Regions from separate parts of the Paenibacillus sp. cl130 genome, predicted to be linked through region 1. Evidence: riboswitches for the same ligand, from Rfam matches in the RefSeq annotation. Region 1 holds a riboswitch; the other holds the start of a gene.
The links. A riboswitch is a leader RNA that binds a small molecule or an ion and turns the genes downstream of it on or off. The one in region 1 is predicted to bind cyclic di-GMP.
Positions count from the first base shown of each region.

Region 1 (10,779 bases):
GTGGACGGACAAACGGTTCAACTAACAGCCGCTCCGCAAACCGTGCACGGCAGCACCATGATTCCGCTGGGCTTTTTCGGGCAGCAGTTTGGAGCCACGGTGAACTGGAACCAGGGAACACGGACGGTCTCCATTACATCGCCACGTGAAGCTATGTATACAGTAGGCTTCTATGCGCTGTCTTCCTTTGACCAAAAATCCAAAATACCGGATTTTAACGCAGTTGCCTTCGGCTGGAGTCGAATTGATACGAACGGACAATTTACGACAAACGGCAAGGAATACAAATGGCCTCAAGCCGCTGGAACCGTAACGCCGGAGTCCATTGTGCAGGAGGCAGACAGCCAGGGGACTTCCCCTTACCTGATGGTCTATTCCGGAGATGGCAATCACGAACTGACCAAGGTTTTGGAAAATGCGCAGCTTCAAGAACAAACCATTTCCCAAATCGTCAGTACCGCCACCGACAAACAATTTAAAGGCATTACGCTAGATCTGGAAGGATTGGGCTGGAGCGGCGATAAAGCCAAAGCGCGTTCAGACTACAACGCCTTTATTCAAAAGTTATCAGCCAAAGCGCATCAGGCTGGACTCAAGCTCACCGTCGTTCTACATCCGCTGAACAGCTCTTACTCTGGCTATGACTACAAAACGCTGGGCAATCTGGCGGACGATCTGATCATCATGGCCTATGATTACGGACAAAAGGCTACGCCTGAGCCTTTGGATAAAGTGGACGAAGCCATACAACTGGCCTTGAAGGAAGCCTCGCGGGACAAGCTCATTTTGGGGATTTCGATGGGTAGTGAAAAAGATAGCACCGTTAACGCCAAGATCGGTTTAGCCAAACGTTATGACCTCAAAGGAATCGCTATCTGGCGCTTGGGCATCATTGGAGAAACGGCCTGGGCGCAGATGAACGAAGCCATCGAGTTTAAATAAGTGTACATTTTATCTAAATAACCCAGACCTTATTCCGCCCGCTAATGATTTCTTATGCGTCTTCTATGAAATCATTTGGCGGGCTTTCTTCATGCCCTTTAACAAAAGTGCTTGCCTGATTTGGAAGTTGTCGTCACAGGCTCGCAACCCTGTTCTCCATAGAAGATCCCCCAGTCTCTCATAAAATCCAGCAACGGCCTTAACGTATCTCCCAACGGGGTAAGCGAGTATTCCACACGCGGTGGGTTCTCATTATAAATTTCACGGTGCACAATGCCATCTCTCTCCAGTTCACGCAACTGCAAGGTTAGCATCCGCTGTGTAATATTAGGCAAGGTCCGTCGAATTTCGTTATAGCGCCGCGGTCCTGTCGTCAAATGATACAAGATGACTCCCTTCCACTTGCCGCCTATAACCCCGACGGTTTTCGCTACCGGACATCCAAAATTAACGCTAACTGCATGTTCCATCTCCTGTGCCATGTATACCCCTTCTTTCTGTAGAATGTGTAAACCAATAGCCCCAGACGCATGACAAGGAACAAATATGTGCGTACTTGTTCCCTGCAAAAACTTTCTATATGATAACTATATATTCGATATCAGCTCTCATTATAGTAGCAGAAAACCCATAGAGTACCAACTAAACCCATATCAAAAGGAGTACATTTTATGTCTAATACATCAGCTAAAAAACAGGAAATTCTGGACGCCTTTCTGTTCAGGCACGCCACGAAAGAATTCGATCCCAATCGCATCATACCAGAAGAGGATTTTCAGTTCATTCTCGAAACCGGGCGACTTTCTCCAAGCTCCGTTGGTTTTGAACCATGGCAGTTTGTAGTTGTACAAAATCAGGCATTGAGAGAAAAGCTGGCTGCAGTTTCCAGCGGCGGTCAAAAGCAGATTCCTGCGGCTAGCCACGTCGTCCTGATTTTGGCGCGCAAGGATGTTCGTTATGATTCTCCTTACGTGGAGTATATGTATAAAGAGGTTAAAGGTATGTCTGAGGAGGACTTTGCCTCACTGCCAGGCCGCTATAAGATTTTCCAGGGTGAAAATCAACGCTTACTGGAAAACGAACGTACGTTATTTGACTGGGCTTCCAAGCAAACCTACATTGCCTTAGGCAATATGATGACAGCGGCGGCTCAGATCGGTATTGATTCCTGTCCAATTGAGGGCTTTAACTACGATCAGGTGCATGCCATTTTGGAGGAAGAAGGACTGCTAGAAAACGGGCTGCTCGATATTTCAGTCATTGCTGCCTTCGGTTATCGCGCTCATGAACCCAAGCGGGAAAAATCCAGACAACCGCTGGAAAAGGTCACCCGCTGGATTCTGTAATCTAATATCCCGAGTCTCTCCCCCAAGCACTGAACACTGAAGCATCAAAAAAGCGGGCTTGCGGCACTTCATCTGAATGATGAACATACCGCAGCCCGTCTTTTTTAGGTCACTTCAATCTCTATTAAAATACCCTTGGAAGCCAGGTTATCCAGGCACTCCTTCATATACTCATCGTCATGCTCCACATATGCACCCGCGCCTGCCAGTTCCTCACCCAGCTCCGCCTCCCAAGGCTCACACTGCTTACCGCGATACAACGGCTGTTCCCATAGTGGATCAACATTGTACCCTCTGCTTTTCATTTCGTCCATAATGAGCCTATGATAGCGCACCAGCAGCATGGGGTGATAATCGAACACATAATTCACGGTGGCGTGTGGCTTGCCCCACCCATTCCCGCGCAGGGCACAGCACTCACGATGTTGCCCCAACAGTTGCGGACGGGGTAACCTGTCGATTAAATGTTCATGCCAAAGCCTCATGCTTCCACAACCCTATCTGTAGCTTTTTCTGGTCTATTGGATTAGCATACGGATACCTGTCAGCACAATGCCGATCAGGAAGCCTGTAACTGCGCCGTTAATACGTATCCACTGCAAATCCTGTCCCAGTTTGTCCTCCATCAGTGCAATCAGGGATTTGTTATCCATTTTGTCTACATTTTCGCGTACCAAGTTACCAATTCGACTATGGTTGGCTTCCACCAGTCCAGTAATACCTTCCACAATTCGCACATTGATCTTGTCCAGCAGCTCGGTATTCCCTCTTAAATCAGTCAGCATCCGATCCAATAGCGGTAAAATATAGGTCTGCACATAGCTTCCGTCTTCCATGTAGTCCAATAAGCGTATACGCAGTTCTTCCATTTTGCCCAGCACTGACGCATCGCCTTCCCAGGCTTCAACAAGGCTATCCTTCCAGCCGTTCAACCCTTCCTGAACCGTATCTTTCGTCGCCAATCGGGTCACCTGTGTTCTCAGACCATCCAGCACGGCCTGGCGGCGCGGGTGCTCTTCCCTTTGCAGTTCTGCTACCTGATCCAGCAGGAAATGACGAATCATTTCACCCATACGCTCTTCGTTCAGATAGCCGAGGAATGCGTTCAAGGCAAACTGCATCAGCCCGCTCACCTGCAAACCACTAACAGCCTGCATCCCTAAGGTGCCCAGCGTATAACCCGTTTCGGGTCGCAAAAGCCAGGACTCTGCTTGCTCCAGCGTGTAATCCAGTGCGCGGCGATCATAGCCCTTCTCGCTGGTCTGACGAGCAAGCGCCTCTAGCAGCGGTCCGGTGTCAAAGTCAGTCACCTGCCGCTTGAGCTCTGCCACGATGACCGGAGCCAATTCCGCGAGCGGGAGCGACTGGACGAGACGCTTGGCAAGAACATCTATGGATGCCGCCGCCTCCGGCGTGCGCATTCCTTTTTCCACACCGCCCAGCACCAAATCGGCCAAACGAATATCTGCAATTTTAGACGCAATGCTGTCTTTGTTTAGCAGGTTATTTTCCACGGTACTCACCAATGCATTCGTGAGCTTGTCCCTATTTTTAGGAAGCAGCGCCGTATGTGGTATCGGAATGCCTAGCGGATGACGAAACAAAGCAGTGACAGCGAACCAGTCTGCCAGTCCCCCTACAAGTCCTGCCTCAAAAGCTCCGGCTAATAAACGAGCCCAGCCATATTGCTGGAAGGGCAATGCGGCTGCAAAGCCTGCCCCTAGAATAACGAGCGACCAAGCCGCTGCGGTTTTCGTACTTTTTGGTTTTCCCATCCTGTAATCCTCCAAACTGACTGTCGAGTAAGTAAAGCACTATACCTGTATTACCCATCATATCATTGCCCGTGTCATTTCCAAAGTTGAAAGCACTTTTTATGAAACGCGCAAGGGCACTTTTTGCGTAATTTTTTATGCATATATCTCTCTTTTTTACATTCATGTTTGTGAACAAAATCACAGTACTGGGCCCAAACTCTTATTTTCAATAATAAGCCTTACGAACCATTTTAACAAAACCAAGTCCCAATTTTTTTAAACCGAAAGGAGAAGTGAACAAGAAAGTTGAATGGGCATAAGATACCTTTTTTCAGTACCATTTTGGTATTTGACCTCAGAAAGGATTTGAATCCATGATAACCCCAGATTCTTTCAACAGCATTCGACTTTTTCATATGGATTATCAGATTAAATATCCATAAAAAGCGAGACTCCCATAAAGCTCACACACATAATTTGATATATAGACATATTTGTTGTGATAAAATAAACTTTTATAAATAGGAAATCATGTTTAATCAGCCATTATATATTGGTAAATCAAACCAAGATATGCTAGATAAAATTGCTTTTTTGTAAAGGAATTGAATATGACAACAGACCAAAAAAACAACGTGGGCCTCTGGAATGGCGATCCGGTCGTAATTGTACGCACTCCCTCCGCTTTTGCCAAGCAATCCCTTTTATATATCCAGGAATTAGGCTACTTTCAAAAAACTTCTGCTTTTACGATGGAAAGGAAAGAACTTGCCTCTTTTTTGCTTGTCTTTACGTTGTCTGGTAAGGGAGAATTACTGTACCGGGGCAAGAAATATATCATAAAACCTCAAGATTTGTTCTTTATTAATTGCGAGGAATATGTTCAATACAGCACCTCCGGTCATGAATCCTGGGAGTATATCAGCCTGTACCTGTATGGCAACCTGATCGAAAATTTTTACGAACAATTTGCCAAGCATAATAAACCGGTCATTTCCATGCATAATCCGCATATTATATTGGATAAGCTCCATGCTCTGATTTGCGGGCAGTCTGACAGAAGTCTTTCCGCTGAGCTGCTAACGTCCAGGCTCATTGGTGAAATACTAATGTGCATTTTGCAACATCCCTATGATCATCCGCATGTGAATGCTGAAACCCTCAGCGAAGTACGCCGGGTACAGCAATATTTGGATCAGTCCTACTGTGAGCGAATAACACTGGACTCGCTGGCAGACATGTTTGAATTAAACAAGTTTAATCTGGCTAAAAATTTCAAAAAGCAGATCGGTTTCTCTCCGATTGATTATCTCATTAATGTCCGTATCACAGCCGCTCAAAGCTGGCTTAAAACCAGTGACATGTCCATTGTGGATATCGCAAGGTACGTAGGGATTCCCAATACGAGCCATTTTATTAACCTATTCAAAGAGCATGTAGGAGAAACACCTCATTCCTTCCGCAAAAAATGGGGGAACCGTTCCAAGTTGTAAATGAGAGGTTACATGAAATCAGTTTGATAGATGATAGACGCACAAGCTATTCAAGTTAATGGCAAAACTGTCGAAAGGCAGTGACGCAAAACTATAGGGCCTTCCTATCCGGATGGCAGCCAGCTACCAGATGAACGAGCTTTTTATTATGTCTTTTTTACATAGATCCATCACAAATTGCTATGCCTCTCTCGAAGAAAGCCCTGATCGCTATGATCAGGGCTTTTTTTCTATTGGGATAGTCATGTCTGCCTAGCATGCTGAATATACTAATTTCGAACGAAGCATTGCCATATTACGATGAATAGGAGAATCACTTGGAGCATGAGAACAAAAATAAATGTAATGATCATTGCGTTATTGCTCATTGTCCAAAGCTTTTTCAGCGCAACGCTGGCTTACGCAGATGCTCCAGCCCCAGAACTGCCGCAGAGTGCTGTATCTGATCCTACACCTACCGTTACAGATGCTGTATACGTTGTCCCAAACCTTGAACCTCCTGGGGAGATTCCTTCAAACACGGTCCCCTTCGTTCAAGGAGCAGTCAGTTCAAAGTCTCAACATGATGCAGCTCCGCAGAGCATACTAACGAAGTTGAACCTGACCGACGAAACAGGGCGTGTCATTGATGCGGTATATAGTCCCGGCAGCCAATTCGACATCGGATCAGCCATCCAACTAGGCTATGAATGGGAGCTTCCTGACAATACCTATAAGTCAGGGGACACCTTCACCTTTCATTTACCAGAACAGTTTGTCATCTACACTGATATCTCATCTCCGTTAGTCACTACCGATGGAACCGTGGGATACTTCACAGTAGATCGTCAGGGCAAGGTTATCATGACCTTTAACCAATATGTAGAGAATCACTCCAATGTCAGCGGCAAACTACAAGTTAAAACCGAGTTTACGAAAGAAACGGTGAAAGGCAGTACAGAGATCATCATTGCGATTCCGATCAAAGGCGGGGTACAAACGGTCATCGTGAATGTAAAACCCCAGTCAGGGCCAACCCTAAGCAAACAAGGGAAAATAGAGGGCACCAATCAGATCGACTGGACCATTGATGTGAACAAACAACTAAACACCGTAAAGCATGCCCTCATCACCGATCCCATTCCTTCAGGGCTGGAACTCAGAAGAGACTCTATCCGGCTCTATCATCTACAAGTCAATATCGACGGCTCGACCGTTGTTCGAGACCTAGTGAATGCAAGTGAATATGCCATTGAAGCAGATCAAGCCGGGACAGGGTTTGTGATTCGTTTTCAAGACGATAGCATTAACACGGCCTATCAGATTCAATATTCCACGCGTATTATTGGCGATAAAACTCGTTTCTCCAACACAGCAACGCTTTCAGGAGATGCGATAGAGAACGTTGTTGCTACCGCTACTGTTCAGGTGGAACGTGGTGAATTTTTGTCCAAAAAGGTTGAAAAATATGATCATGCCACACAAACACTCTCGTGGGCCATAAGATATAACTTTAGCGAGACAAAAATCCCCGAAGCCAAAGCTCTTTTAATTGATCATTTCAATAAAACTCAAGAATTGCTGCCCGGTTCTTTGAAAGTATTTAAGGGAAACACACTGGAGGAGCTCCCATCGTGGGCGTATACTGTCATCCCAGTTGATTATCCGGACCGCAACGGCTTCAAACTTCAATTCAACTTCGACGTAGATTCAGCCTATACCATCCGATACCAGACTCAAGCCAGAGGCCGTGTCTATGATAATGGAAAAGTTATAAACATCATAACCTCGGATGGAACGCAGAAGATTGTATCGACGGAAATCATAAGCGGAGTTATGACTAAAATGTATGACACACCCAATTACAACACCAAAATCATACCTTGGGTGATTACCATCAATACAGACTTGTACATCATGAAAAATATTGTCATTCAGGATGTGTTTCCAAACGGGGGCTTGGCTTTGTTACCGGACACCCTGAAAATTCAAAGTGTTGACGGAACAACGGAGCTACGTGCGCCCACGGATTATGAGCTGGTTCCGCTATCACAGGACTATAAACAAGGATTTACGCTCATTTTTCATAAAGCCATTCAGAAGGCTTATACAATCAAGTATTCAACCACCTATAATAATGACTGGAAAACGGATACGACGAAGCCCGAGTTTCGTAATAAATCCCATATAGAATACCAGTTTGAAGACGGAGAAAGATCATCGCAAGGAGTGGAGTGCCCGATCTGGCCGGACTTTATGACACAACGAAACGGTGCCAAGCAAGGAAGCTATAATGCAACCTCCAAGCTCATTACCTGGGACATTAAAGCTAACTACAATCGCAAGATTCTGAATCACGCGGAAGTGAGAGACCCCTTGTTGCAAGGTCAGAAGTTACTGCCCGCCTCCGTAAAAGTATACGATATGACCTTGCTGGGATGGTGGGATGGCGTACAAAAAGGGGCTGAAATCCCGGCAGATCAATACACCATTATTCCTCCCTCCGAGCAAAATGGTAATGAATTGCGTATCCAGTTCAAGGAGCAGATACAGACTCCCTACTGGATTACCTTTCAAACTTCATTGGAAGGAGAACTGATTGAAAAGGAAATTCACAATCAAGCCCTTCTACTGGATGGACAAAAAACAGTCTCCGAATGGGCAGCGCAAGTCGCGGTACCTCATGGCGGAGAATATGTATCTAAAGTCGGTACACAAAATGGAAATAAGATCGATTGGAGCATCCGCATCAATGAAGGACAGTCCCATGTATCCAACGCTAAAATTATAGATCAGCCTAGCAACAATCAAATCCTAATTGAGGATTCCTTTCATTTGTACTCTACAATCATCGCTGCCAACGGAAATACCACCAAAGGCACCGAGTTGATTAGAAACCAAGATTACAAGCTGTATATCAAGACAGACGCTCAAGGCCAGCAAACTTTTGAAGTTACTTTTGCCAAGGATATTTCCACTGCTTTTATACTTGAATACCAATCGTTCATTCATGCTGAAGACAAAGCCAAGGTGAGTAATAAGGTTGCCTTTGAGGGGGATCGCTTGACGACAGAGATGCGGGAAACCAGCCAGGAAATCATCGTACGAACGTCTTCCGGCTCCGGTTCTGGCGGGGGTGTGACCGAAAGTCTTGAGCTGACCAAGGTAGATCAGGATATGCCTGACAAGGTACTGCCTGGCGCACAGTTTGCGCTCTATGATAAAGGTCAAAAAAGAGCCCCGCTCATTCAGACCACCAATGCGGAAGGCAAAATCATCTTTTCCTCCTTGCTTCATGACGATTATATCTTGGAAGAATTGGCAGCACCGGAGGGCTATAAAATCACCGAGGGCAAGCTCGAGATCAAAATAGACGCAACACTGCGGCAAAGCTCTGGCGTAAAGAGGGTTGTGATCACCAATCGTAAAGAAAAGAAAAACGAACCAGGAACGCCTACTCATCCAGACCCTTCACCCCCGTCCGGAGGCTCAGGTAAAAAACATGACAAAGATCCGGAAATACCCGATACTCCGTCTATAACCGTTCCTCCGTCATTGCCAAAGTCTCCGGAGGACATAGTCCCTCCACAGGAGGAACCTGCGCCTATACCGCCGGAGCCGGAGCCGCCAGCCGTCATGCCTCATCAAGATCCTCCTCCTCCGGTGGATTCGAAAGACGATCCCGAACCTAAGATCCGTCTCAAGGTTCCGGGAAAAGAACCTGAAGATCCGGAGGATACACCTGCGGTACACCAATTGCCCCAAACAGGTGAAGGCAGCCCCGTTCCGTTCTATTTGACAGGCATAGCGATGGTTATATGGGGCGTATTTTTGAAATTCACACGAACAAACAAAAAATAAAACCGATCACCTGCCCTGATCTCCCGGCTCATTCCATTCCCGATTGGAATGAGTCGGGAATGGGGCATTTTTTCAAAAAATATGTATAATCCGTACTTTGCTTAGGGGAGGCGAGATTGCTGAGTCTGCGTAAACTTTCCTACGTATTTATTGTGTTAGGCTTACTTTTTATTTTGTTTCCTAAAGCGACAGAATGGAATGAGGATCAGGAACAAAGCAAGCTATTAAAAGCAGCAGAGCTACCATCTGGAAAAAGCGACGCGCTATGGCCCCCCAGTCTTACAGACAGCTATGCTCGCTTGTCCACTCGTCTTACAGAAGTTCCGGTTAGTGAAGCACGACAAAATACTTCCCCATCCCCTGCTCCCATGGTAAGCGCTAATGAACAAACTCCCATAGCCACTATTAGTATAAGTCGTATTGCTTTAAAGCTCCCTGTATTGGAAGGCGCAACGAGGATAAATATGAGACACGCGGCTGTACATATGCCGGAAACGGGGACGCTGGGACAAGCGGGGAATGCCGCCATTGCTGCTCATCGAGCCCGTACCTCTGGACGTTTATTTAATCGTCTAAATGAATTGAAGATCGGGGATAAGATTGTTGTTAACGCTCGGGGTAACCAATATGTATATAGCGTTTATAGCCTGAAGGTGGTCGATCCTACGGACGTGTCTGTTCTGAAAAGCTTCAAAAAACAAAAGCTGCTTACACTGATTACATGTGACCCTCTCGTAAACCCCACCCATCGTCTCATTGTTCAGGCGAAACTAAGCACCTAAAGCTATTTTAAAGCCCTATTTCTATGAGTAAACATAAATCAGGCGGGCCATTTCTGTTCATTACAGAAATACACCCGCCAATGCTCACATCATGATTCAGTTGGATTCTTGGCAATCAGCTTGAAATCATCAAAGTGGAATCCTGGTGCAACCACACAGGTTACCAGCACGGGCTCATCCCCAAGCGGACGTGCCGTTTGCCATACTGCTCCTGGAACGAGTGCTTGTGGATGCTGTCCTGCCTCCACATCCGCACCGACGATAATCACAGTTTCTTCACCAGGCTCTTCTCCACTTCCACCCAATTTCAACTCTACAGGGCTTCCGCTATGATATAACCACAGCTCATCAGAATGGACCACATGCCACTCGGAGAACTCACCCGGATGCAGCAAGAAATACGTAGACGAAGCTGCAAAGCGCGGACCGGAATACACATCCGGCAGTACAGGCTTCGGAATTTGGAAATGGGCCTTCCACATCTCTTTGTACCAGCCGCCTTCTGGATGGGGCTCCATGCCCAATGCCGTTACTAGCGGTGAAATAGCTTTCGTCATTGTCTAACCTTCCTTTACCCTAAATTCCTTCTTCCCTACTGTAAAACATAGCGTTGCTTTTG
Region 1 is NZ_FOYG01000005.1:29,404-40,182, reverse strand. Features, by position in the region: gene BM358_RS14870 (stalk domain-containing protein) at 1-942, shown strand, start outside; gene BM358_RS14865 (winged helix-turn-helix transcriptional regulator) at 1,041-1,424, opposite strand; gene BM358_RS14860 (NAD(P)H-dependent oxidoreductase) at 1,614-2,288, shown strand; gene BM358_RS14855 (TIGR02328 family protein) at 2,393-2,773, opposite strand; gene BM358_RS14850 (DUF445 domain-containing protein) at 2,807-4,063, opposite strand; gene BM358_RS14845 (AraC family transcriptional regulator) at 4,657-5,538, shown strand; cyclic di-GMP riboswitch class I at 5,589-5,669, shown strand; gene BM358_RS14840 (collagen binding domain-containing protein) at 5,863-9,378, shown strand; gene BM358_RS14835 (class D sortase) at 9,495-10,160, shown strand; gene BM358_RS14830 (cupin domain-containing protein) at 10,250-10,717, opposite strand.

Region 2 (10,779 bases), on a different contig from region 1:
CAGATGAGGAGCTTCCACTGTACCACCAAGCATCGAATTTGTTCGTTGTACCTACACAGGCACTGGAAGGTTTCGGTCTGATCACAGTGGAGGCGATGGCCTCGGGACTGCCGGTGCTGGCGACTCCTGTGGGTGGCAATAAGGAGATTTTAAGAGGATTCCGTCCCGAGCTTTTGTTCAAGGGAACGGATAGTGAAGCCATTGCTGAAGGGTTGCTGCGTGTGCTGGATCATCGTGAACTTCTACCGAATGCAAGGGAATGCCGGGACCATGTCCTGAGCAGATATACATGGGGACATGTAGCGGAGCAGGTGGAAGAGGTGTTCCGACAGGTCCTTGATAGAAAGGCGGCGGCGAAATGATGAGAGTAGCTTATATTGACCATACGGCAAGATGGAGCGGCGGCGAAGTCGCTTTGTATAACATACTGACGAATATCGGGGAACATATCGACCCGCTCGTTATTTTGGCAGAGGAGGGCGATTTAGCAGATCGGCTTCGGCAGCGTGATATTGATGTGCGCATCGTTCCATTGGACGATTCGATTCGCAATCGGGGACGGAATGCCGTGAATCTAGGTGCGCCTGCAGCAGCTTTTCGTTTGCTGGCTTACGGTAGAAAACTTGCGCCCTTGCTGCGTGAGGAAAAGGTCGTGTGCGTTCACACGAACTCGCTCAAGTCTGCACTGTATGGTACAGTAGCCGCCAAATCGGCGAAGCTGCCCTTGATCTGGCATATCCGTGACCACATCGGTCCGCCGTATCTGAAGCCGATTGTGGCCAAAGGGATTCGGCTGATGTCCCGCTTTTTGCCCAACGGAGTGATTGCAAATTCCAAATCCACGCTGAGTGCGTTGGAGTTACCCCCGGACAAAAAGACGCTCGTCGTTTACTCTGCTTTTGCCAAAGCAATTACAGCACGTGACACGGCTGCGGATTCACGTGGTGATGACTCGTTTAACGTCGTATTGGTCGGCAGATTGGCGGAATGGAAGGGACAGCATATTTTACTGGAAGCGGCACGCTCCTTTTTACCGGATCAGCGCGTGAAATTCTGGCTGGCTGGAGATGCGTTGTTCGGAGAAGAGGAATACAAGCAACGATTAGAGTCCACGATGCGCGAATACGGGTTGGCTAACGTCAATCTGCTGGGACACGTCGATGACATTCAAGGCCTGATGCAGCGTTGTGATTTGCTGATTCATACCTCTATTACACCAGAACCATTCGGTCAGGTCATTATTGAAGGCATGGCTGCGGGTCTCCCAGTGATTGCTTCCAATGAGGGTGGACCCAAGGAAACGGTGGTACCCCATGAAACCGGGCTGCTTATTGAACCGGGTGATCCGGCTAAGCTGGAAGAAGCCATCCGCTGGATGTTGGAGCATCCACAAGAACGTCAGCAGATGGGTGAGAGAGGGATGGAACGGGTCAAAAAGCATTTTGTCATCGAGAACACAGTTAAGGATATAGTTCATTACTATAAGGGTTTGTTGGCAGGAGTCTGACCGACATTCGCGTTAAAGGATGATTCAGATGAAAATAGCGATAGCACACGATTACTTAATCCAAATGGGCGGAGCGGAAAGGGTAGTAGAGGTATTCCACGATATGTATCCGGAGGCTCCTATCTTCACAACGGTGTTCAGCGACGACCGCCTGTCGCGTAACTTGAAGGATGCGGATATTAGAGCCACTTGGCTACAAAAAGTCCCAGGGGTGAAGGACAACTTCAAAGGAGTGCTGCCGCTGTATCCCATTGCTATCCGTGATTTTGATTTTAGGGATTTCGACATTGTTTTAAGCTCCAGTAGTGCATTTATGAAAAGCATCCAGGTACCCAAACATACGTTTCACATTTGTTATTGTCACACACCGATGCGGTTTGCCTGGGATTACGATACATATATGGCCCGGCAGTCCAAATCCAACCTGCTCAAAAACATGCTCAAGCTGTACATGAACCGGTTGAAAACATGGGATGCCAAAACTTCTCGCAACGTAGACCAGTTTGTTGCCAACTCTTCGGTTGTTAAACGAAGAATTTTGCACTATTACCAAAGGGATTCGGATGTGATTTTCCCACCTATTAATACATCCCGTTTTAAACGCGCTACAAACATCGGTGACTATTACCTGATCGTATCCCGATTGGTGTCCTACAAGCGCATCGATCTCGCGATCGAAGCATTCAAACGTAACGGTCTCAAGCTGCGCATTGTGGGTGAAGGACCGGACCGTAAACGACTCGAAGGTATGGCTGCTCCGAACATTGAGTTCCTCGGCAGGCTTGAGGATGAAGAGGTTAACAAGCTGATGGCAGAATGCCGAGCGCTCGTTTTTCCTGGTGAAGAGGACTTCGGTATTACGCCTTTGGAGGCGAATGCGGCCGGACGGCCTGTCATCGCTTTTCAGGGTGGGGGAGCGCTGGATACGATTGTTCCTCATGTGAACGGCGTATTTTTCCGCAAGCATCAAGTAGAGGATGTGCTGGAGGCCGTCGAAAAGGTTGAGCAACATGCATGGAATGTGGACGATATCATTACCCATGCCCGCAAATTTGATGAAGAAAACTTCAAGGATCAATTAAAAAAGTATGTAGAACAAGCCTATGTGAACTTTCTAAAAGGAGGATGAACGGAATGAAGCTGGCTGTAATCGGTACTGGATACGTTGGGCTCGTCTCGGGTGTATGTTTTGCGCAAAAAGGTAATGAGGTGATTTGTGTCGATCTGGAGCAGCACAAAATCGACATGTTGAACCGGGCAGAATCTCCGATTTATGAACCGGGTATTGAGGAATTGATCGCGTTGAATCTGGAAGCGGGCCGGTTGGAGTTCACCTCGGATTTGGCCGATGCGGTACGCCGCTCGGATATCGTAATTTTGGCGGTAGGTACGCCTTCTCTGGCTAACGGCGAGGCGAATTTGTCGTACATTGAACAGGCGGCCGCTGATGTTGGGAAAGCCATGAACGGGTATAAGATTATTATGACCAAGAGTACTGTACCTGTCGGAACGAACGAAAAGATTAAGGACGTATTGGCTCGCCACACGAGCTTGTCTTTCGATATCGTCTCCGCGCCGGAGTTTCTGAGAGAAGGCTCAGCCATCAATGATACGCTTCATCCGGATCGCATCATTATTGGTTTGGACAATACAGGATTGCGTGAAACCATGGTCACTCTGCATCAGGTCTTCACGGATAAAATCTATGTGACGGATATCCGTAGTGCTGAAATGATCAAATACGCGTCCAATGCGTTTCTGGCAACTAAAATTTCGTTCATTAACGAAATCGCTAATATTTGCGAAAAGGTTGGCGCCGATGTAACCTGTGTGGCTGACGGTATGGGTATGGACAAACGGATTGGCTCCTCTTTCCTACAAGCAGGGATCGGGTATGGTGGCTCTTGCTTTCCAAAAGACACAAATGCGCTTATCCAAATTGCAGGTAATGTAGACTATGAATTTAAGTTGTTGAAATCGGTGGTCGAGGTGAATACCGACCAGCGCTTTATGATTGTATCCAAGCTGCGCGAATCGCTGGGTCAACTGAACGGTGTGTCCATTGGCATTTGGGGCCTCGCCTTCAAGCCCAATACAGATGACATCCGCGAAGCTCCAGCACTGGAAATCGTAGAAACGCTCATTCAGGCAGGCGCTATTGTCAAGCTGTATGATCCTATTGCGATGGATAAATTCAAGGAGCGCGTGGATCACCCGAATATTGTATGGTGCTTGTCCCCACAGCAAGCCGCTGAAGGTAGCGACGCTGTGTGCCTGTTGACCGATTGGGAAGAGTTCAAAAAAGTTGATCTCGTACAACTGGCCTCCATTCTGCACAAACCGGTTCTCATTGACGGTCGTAACGTATTCGGTGAGGAACAGATCCAAGGCTCCGGGCTGGAATACTACTCCGTGGGTCGTCCGCGGATGAGTGGGTGGAATCGGGATAAGGTAGAGGTTTAAAAGTGACAGATTAAAAAGTGACTGTGGCGGGTTGGAGGCGCTGCGCGTTCCATTCGATCTTCCGATCGCTGTTGCAGTGGGATTCTTTGGATTATATAAAACATTCCAAGGTAAGAATCCCACTGCAAAGGCGAACGCTAGCGCTTCTCCAGATTCAAATGGACCGCTCCGCTGCTTTTCCAGCATAGAGTCACAGTTTTTAAACTACCACCTTATGGGGTGGGAGTAGGAAGGGCGTATCGGAAGGAGCGGCGCGGTTGATGCCGCTCCTTCCGATCAAAGCGCCATGCGGCTGTACCGCGGCGCCGCTCCTGTGAAGCAAGGCAGGTAAACGCCAAGCGTGAGATTTTACAGGCTGACTGGACTTAATAATGTCCGGTCGTGCCTTTTGCAATAAACGGTATGATCGTCATGATGCATTTTTGAGTAGCGCAGGGATGGATTTGAATCTGGAGAAGCGGAGCGTTCGCCTGAAAGCTTTCCAAAGGAAAGCTCGCATCGGAAGCATAAGCTTTGTGGGATTCAAACCTATATACGATTTTATATAATCGAGTGAATCCCGGTCCAACAGCGATCATAAGATTAAATTCATACCGTAGCGGGTAGTCAACTCATCATCAGAACGATCATCCAACCAATATAGAGAGGAAGTGGAGAGTTATGAAGCTCGTACTTTTGTCTGGTGGTTCCGGTAAAAGATTATGGCCTTTGTCCAACGATTCCCGTTCCAAACAATTTTTGAAGGTACTGGAGAGCCCGGAGGGGATTTCGGAATCCATGGTACAGCGGGTATGGAGACAATTGGGAGACAACGGATTATCAGAATCCTCGTTTATTGCGACAGGGAGAGCACAGGTCGAAATGATCCAGAGTCAGGTCGGGCCGAATACGCGCATTATTGTTGAGCCGGAACGCAGAGACACCTTTCCTGCGATTGCGCTGACAGCGACTTATCTATATTCCATTGCAGGTGTTTCACCTGATGAAATTATAGCAATATTGCCTGTAGATCCTTATGTTGAGGATGCTTTCTTCGCTTCCGTAGCCCAGCTGGAACATACGCTTCAGGAGAGTGAAGGCAAGCTTGCTTTAATCGGGGTTGTCCCTTCCTATCCTTCAGAGAAATATGGTTACATTATTCCGAAAAACGATGCCACTCAAGGTAGCACAGGCTACCGTGAAGTGAGCCATTTTCAAGAGAAACCCGACCGGGAGCAGGCGGAGCGTCTGATTGAACGCAATGCTCTATGGAACTGCGGGGTTTTTGCATTCAAATTAAGTTATTTGCTGGATATCTTGGCATCCAAGGGGTTGCCGCTTAATTATGAAGAAATGCAAAAGCAATACGCATCTCTGGAAAAAATCAGCTTTGACTATGAAGTAGTCGAGAAGGAAAAGGACATCGTAGTTCTTCCGTATGATGGTTTTTGGAAGGATTTGGGTACCTGGAATACGCTCACAGAAGAAATGTCTAATCAACAAGTGGGCAGAGGTGTAGTAACGGAGGATTGCGTCAATACGAGCCTTATTAACGAGTTAGACATTCCTGTGGCGATCATTGGAACGAATGATCTGATCGTAGCCGCTAGCCCGGATGGCATTCTTGTGACCAATAAGGCAGAAAGTCCTCGTATTAAGGAAGTGCTCAAGGCTCATGATCAGCGTCCAATGTATGAAGAACGTCGTTGGGGACAGTATCGGGTTGTGGATTATGTCAAGTATGACGAGGGTAACGAGGTATTGACCAAACGAATCCGCGTACGGAAAGGCAAAAATATCAGCTACCAGCTTCATTTCAAACGAAGTGAAATCTGGACCATTATTAGCGGTGAAGCGGAAATTATTTTGAATGAGAAGCTGCACAAAGTGAAGGCTGGTGACGTAGTACGTATCCCTGAAGGGACGAAGCATAGCATTTTGGCAGTGACCGATGTGGATTTTATTGAGGTGCAGACTGGCTCTGAGTTGGTTGAAGAGGATATTGTCCGCTTTTGTATGGATTGGAATGAAATTTCCCGTCACCAATTTATCTCCTAATTATTTTCGTAAAAACGAAAAAAAGACGAATTCATGAAAATTCATAGCCTAAACTGTCGAAATTGGGCGAAAACCTGTAAATTCATGAACATGACCTATTAAATTTTGGTAAAAAAAAGTCGATACTTAGGGTAAGAAGGAATCCAAACTCCTTCCAACGATAAACGCAGCCCTGTCGAAAGGCAGGTACGCAAAGCTAAAGGGCCTTCCACAAGGATGGCAGCCTGGCTACCGAAAGGAAGAGCGAAAGTGAGATTCAATTTTATTCCTCTGTATCGACTGATACGTCATGTACTCCCTGTTGTTATGCTTTTTTCATTGTTGCCCGTCGGTTTTGGAGATTCTCTGTCGGTGGCGAATGCCGCTTCATTACAACCTGTTAATTCGGACGCTTCTACTCAGGCCCGTGAACTATACAATTATTTACTCAACATCTCAGGGAAAAAAATAGTCACCGGTCAGCATGATTATTTGGAAAGTCCAGATGAATTAAGTAACAAGGTCCAAAAAATCAGTCAGGCATATGTTGGTGTACACGGCTATGAGATGGGAGCTATCTCTGGTCAATCTGACGCTACGGAAGCAGCACAACGTAAAAATGTCGTCGATAGTGCTATCCGTTGGGACAGATCCGGTGGAATTGTGACGATGACTTTTCATGAAGCGCTACCAGGTAGGCCACTGACTTGGGCCAATGTACAGGCGAAAGTAAGTCAGGCAGAGTTCAACAAATACGTGACTCCAGGTACTGCGCAGTATAACCTCCTCATTGCCGATCTGGATAAGGTCGCTGTATCGTTAAAGCAGCTTCGTGATGCAGGGGTTCCGGTTTTGTGGAGACCTTACCACGAAATGAATGGTGACTGGTTCTGGTGGGGAAACAAAACTAATTTCAATCAGCTATGGAATATCATGTATGACCGTTTTACAAACACACATCAATTGAACAATCTGCTGTGGGTATGGAGTCCGAATGCGCCCAATTCGTATACTGTCCCGTATACCCCAAAATACCCGGGGGATGACAAAGTGGACATTTTGGCAGTAGACATTTACAACAATGATTTTAAGCAAAGTCATTACGAAGGTCTGCTCGGGCTGGCACGGAATAAGCCGATTGCCATTGGGGAGCACGGTGAGATGCCTAGTTCTGAGGTATTGCAGGCTCAACCTAAATGGGTATATTCCATGACTTGGGGCAAGATGCTGACTGAGAATAACACAACAAATCAAATTCAGGATTATATGAATGATTCGAAGAGTTTGACGCGGGATGATGTGAAAAATGGGCTGGCAGCAATCGAACAACCTGGGACAGACGTACCGACCTTACCGGACGAGGGGCAAAGTGAGCCTATCCCGGCTCCGACTCCGGCTCCTCCTTCCGTTCCTGATGGGGTATATGTGAACGGGCTGCAGGGCGAATATTTTAACAATATGAATTTGAGCGGAAGTCCTGCTTTGATCCGTACAGATAGCAAGCTGGACTACAACTGGCGTGCCAATGCAGCTGATCCAAAGGTGAATGCCGATCAGTTCTCGGTTCGCTGGACGGGTAAAATCAAACCGCAATATAGCGAGACATATACGTTCACAACGATATCCGATGACGGTATCCGTGTATGGGTAGACGGCAAGTTGGTTATTGACAGCTGGTTCAAACAAAGCTGGACAGAGCGTAAAGGTAGTATTACTTTGGAAGCAGGCAAAATGGTAGATTTAAAAGTGGAATACTATGATGAAAAAGGCGACGCGATGGCACGTCTAATGTGGGAAAGTCAGCATGAAGCGAAAGCGGTGATTCCCGGAAACGCTTTGTTTCTTCCTTGATTGATACTCTTTCCCGGTCAAAAAATTTGAGGAGAGAGGGTGGATCATATGATAAAAAAATGGTTATCCCATAGGTATTCAGTAGTTTTATCTGGACTACTAGCGGTCGTAGCTATAGCGATGATCGCTTGGTTTATATACACGCCTTCAAGAAGCGCAGAATTGCAGACGGATAAAGTAGCGGCTGCCAGTCCAGTATGGAAGCTGGGTCAGAGGGATGACTCTTCAGCGGAATTCAAAGGTGTGGTCGGTAGGGATAATATCGATATTTCTACAGCAGCTGCCTCTACCGAATCGTCTGCTAAAGGATCATTGTCAGCATTGTCGGAAGCAGAGAGTACAACAGTTCCGGTATTGCTCAGCAGTGGAGATATTCCTCCCGGTTTGAATGCGTCCACGAACCCTGAACTGACACTCCAGTATAAGCTGAATCAGATTCCTCCCAATGGTATGATATTCCGTGTTCGGATTTTGGATGCGGGCAAAGCAGTCCCGCAAATGGCTGTATTTTCAAATCATCAGCTGTCCGGTATTATTCAGATTGCCGGGGTTTCCGGTACTGGGAGTACTTATAATTTCAAAAACAACTACGAGCTGTATATACCCAAAGAGCAATTGCAAAGCGGTGTTAACGTACTCAAGCTAAAGACAGCGCGCTGCCTATACTGCTCCTCTGCAGAAGATAAAAATGTGTGGTGGACTTGGGATGACTTGAGCTTGGAGACGTTAGCTTCACCTGCGACCGAACCGGTACACGGTAAATATATACTGACCGGAACAAATGTGAACAATAAAGAATTTTATTATGATCAGGGTGCAGTTAAGCATTTACCATACGTTCTCAAGTGGCTGGGCATTGCTTATAGTGGCAACGTCATGAGGGTCACCTGTGCCAGTAATGTGGGCAAGGCCTGTACAGACGTGGATGATTACTATCAAACGTTAAAGCAGTATAATATGCAATCGTCTGCTTTGTATTTATATACAGGTGATATTAAGCTGCAAAAAGATGGTTCTCTACCAGAGACGGCCAAGCAAAAGTTGCGCGATTATGTAAAAAAATACGGTTCTTATCTTCAATATTATGAAGTAGATAATGAACCTGGATTATTTAATCGCTCCAAGGCGGTAAATCTGGCTGTGGCCAAGTGGTTGAATACAGAAGGCAAGCAATTGGCACCGCATCTCAAAACCGTAGCACCGGGCTGGGCCTACTGGCCAACGTACTCTACTAAGGCATGCAAAAATCAAACCGGAGGTACGCAAAAATGCGGTGACCCAGATGGATGGGAACGGGACCCGGCGCAACGTAAACAGCTGGAGGAAGTCACCGATCTGACCAATGGACACGCCTATGGTGAATCGTATAATGAAGAGGGCGGGGGTAGCTTCGTCCAAAATTTGAAAACCTTCGGCGGTTCGAGCAATGGACTGGCGAAAAAGATGCTGAATACGGAGTTCGGTACCAATGATACGCATCGAGACAATCCAGATTACGGGGCTAGTCAGCCACAAGCAGCCGCATTCGACCGGATTATGCGTTCGCAAATTGGGTTTGCCGATATGTTTATCCAGCACGCTGCTTTTTATAAAGATTATACGCTGTTTAAAACAGGCTTCGATCTGCAAAGTCATAATCCGGCCAACACAGAAATTTATCCGTTTGGGCAAGGGCAGGACACCCGCGTTAAGATCATGAGACGCTTGAGCTTAGCCTATGCCACCCATGGAAAACCTCTGACTTATACAGTGCTGAATCCAGAGGATACCAAGGATAAGATGGTGTATGTTCGTGCGGTGGATACGTCCAAGCTTAAACCGCTGGCAGGTAGCGGCGCTACTTCAGACAAATTGCTGGTGAATCTAGTGAATTTCGAAGCTACCACGCAGACAGTTCGTGTACGGGTAACGATGCCGAAAGCCGGTTTGTACACGGGTGAACGTTTTGGAGCGGGTTCTACTTACAGTCAGGCACAACGTTCCATATCAGGACTCAAGGCTTCTCCTGCCCTTGATTTTGAAGAAAAGCTGGGTCCTGGTGAAGCGGTACAATATATTTTGGAATTAAAAAGTACAGATCAAACCGCAGCTTCAGCTCCAACAGGGGTGAAGGCAGCCTCTGTTCAGGATGGGGCAGTAAAGATTAATTGGCTTCAGGCAGAAGGCGTATCTTCCTATGATGTGCTGCGTGCTGACGGGACCGACGGGGCTTATCAGGTGATTGCCTCGCAAGTAGCGGGAAGCACGTATACAGATCGGACGGTAAAAGCCGGAGGTCACTATGTCTACAAAGTTCGGGCGACCGGAGGCACTCAGGTTTCCCAGGCAGCCGAGGTCGCTTAATATCAGATCGGAATGTATATAGGACCTTAGATAACGAATACCTAACATCATTTCGAAATAAAACAAAAAAGAACCTATCAGGAGAAAATAGGACCTGACAGGTTCTTTTTTGTTGGAAAATCGTTCTGATTTGCCAATACTTTACGTATAATGAAGAAAAAAATAAGAAAATCCTTTTATATTCTCGTCATAAGACGACAACATTGCAGGTATGTATTCATATATAATAGTTTTGTTCATGACTATACATACATGGTTTGTGGGAAATCTCTTTCCGGTGACCAAGAATAATAAAGCGAGGTTAGTGCTGAATGAACAAGGAGACAGAATTAGGGGTGAACAACCCTCTTTTTCGAAACAACGTACAGAAAGCAGACAAAGCTGCCATCCACTTGGACATCCGGGACATTTTGCTCCAATGTGGTATCACGATACCAGAATGGCTAGAAAGCGACGCTGATGGAACCACATACCGGAAGGACAAGCGCGTGTAAATTCCAACGGCTGGTCTTACTTGAGCGAGACGTAAGGCAGTCGGCCGCGTTCTTTATTCCATCATTCGTTCCATTCGGACAAATGCAATAAAACGTTTGGCTTCT
Region 2 is NZ_FOYG01000001.1:1,091,954-1,102,732, reverse strand. Features, by position in the region: gene BM358_RS05240 (glycosyltransferase family 4 protein) at 1-362, shown strand, start outside; gene BM358_RS05235 (glycosyltransferase family 4 protein) at 359-1,507, shown strand; gene BM358_RS05230 (glycosyltransferase) at 1,536-2,636, shown strand; gene BM358_RS05225 (UDP-glucose dehydrogenase family protein) at 2,642-3,970, shown strand; gene BM358_RS05220 (sugar phosphate nucleotidyltransferase) at 4,631-6,007, shown strand; cyclic di-GMP riboswitch class I at 6,163-6,243, shown strand; gene BM358_RS05215 (glycosyl hydrolase) at 6,257-7,837, shown strand; gene BM358_RS05210 (PD-(D/E)XK nuclease family protein) at 7,886-10,180, shown strand; gene BM358_RS05205 (hypothetical protein) at 10,492-10,674, shown strand; gene BM358_RS05200 (helix-turn-helix domain-containing protein) at 10,728-10,779, opposite strand, start outside.
Region 2: it holds a riboswitch for cyclic di-GMP, as region 1 does, so the genes downstream of both, BM358_RS05215 (glycosyl hydrolase) here and BM358_RS14840 (collagen binding domain-containing protein) in region 1, are expected to answer to the same signal.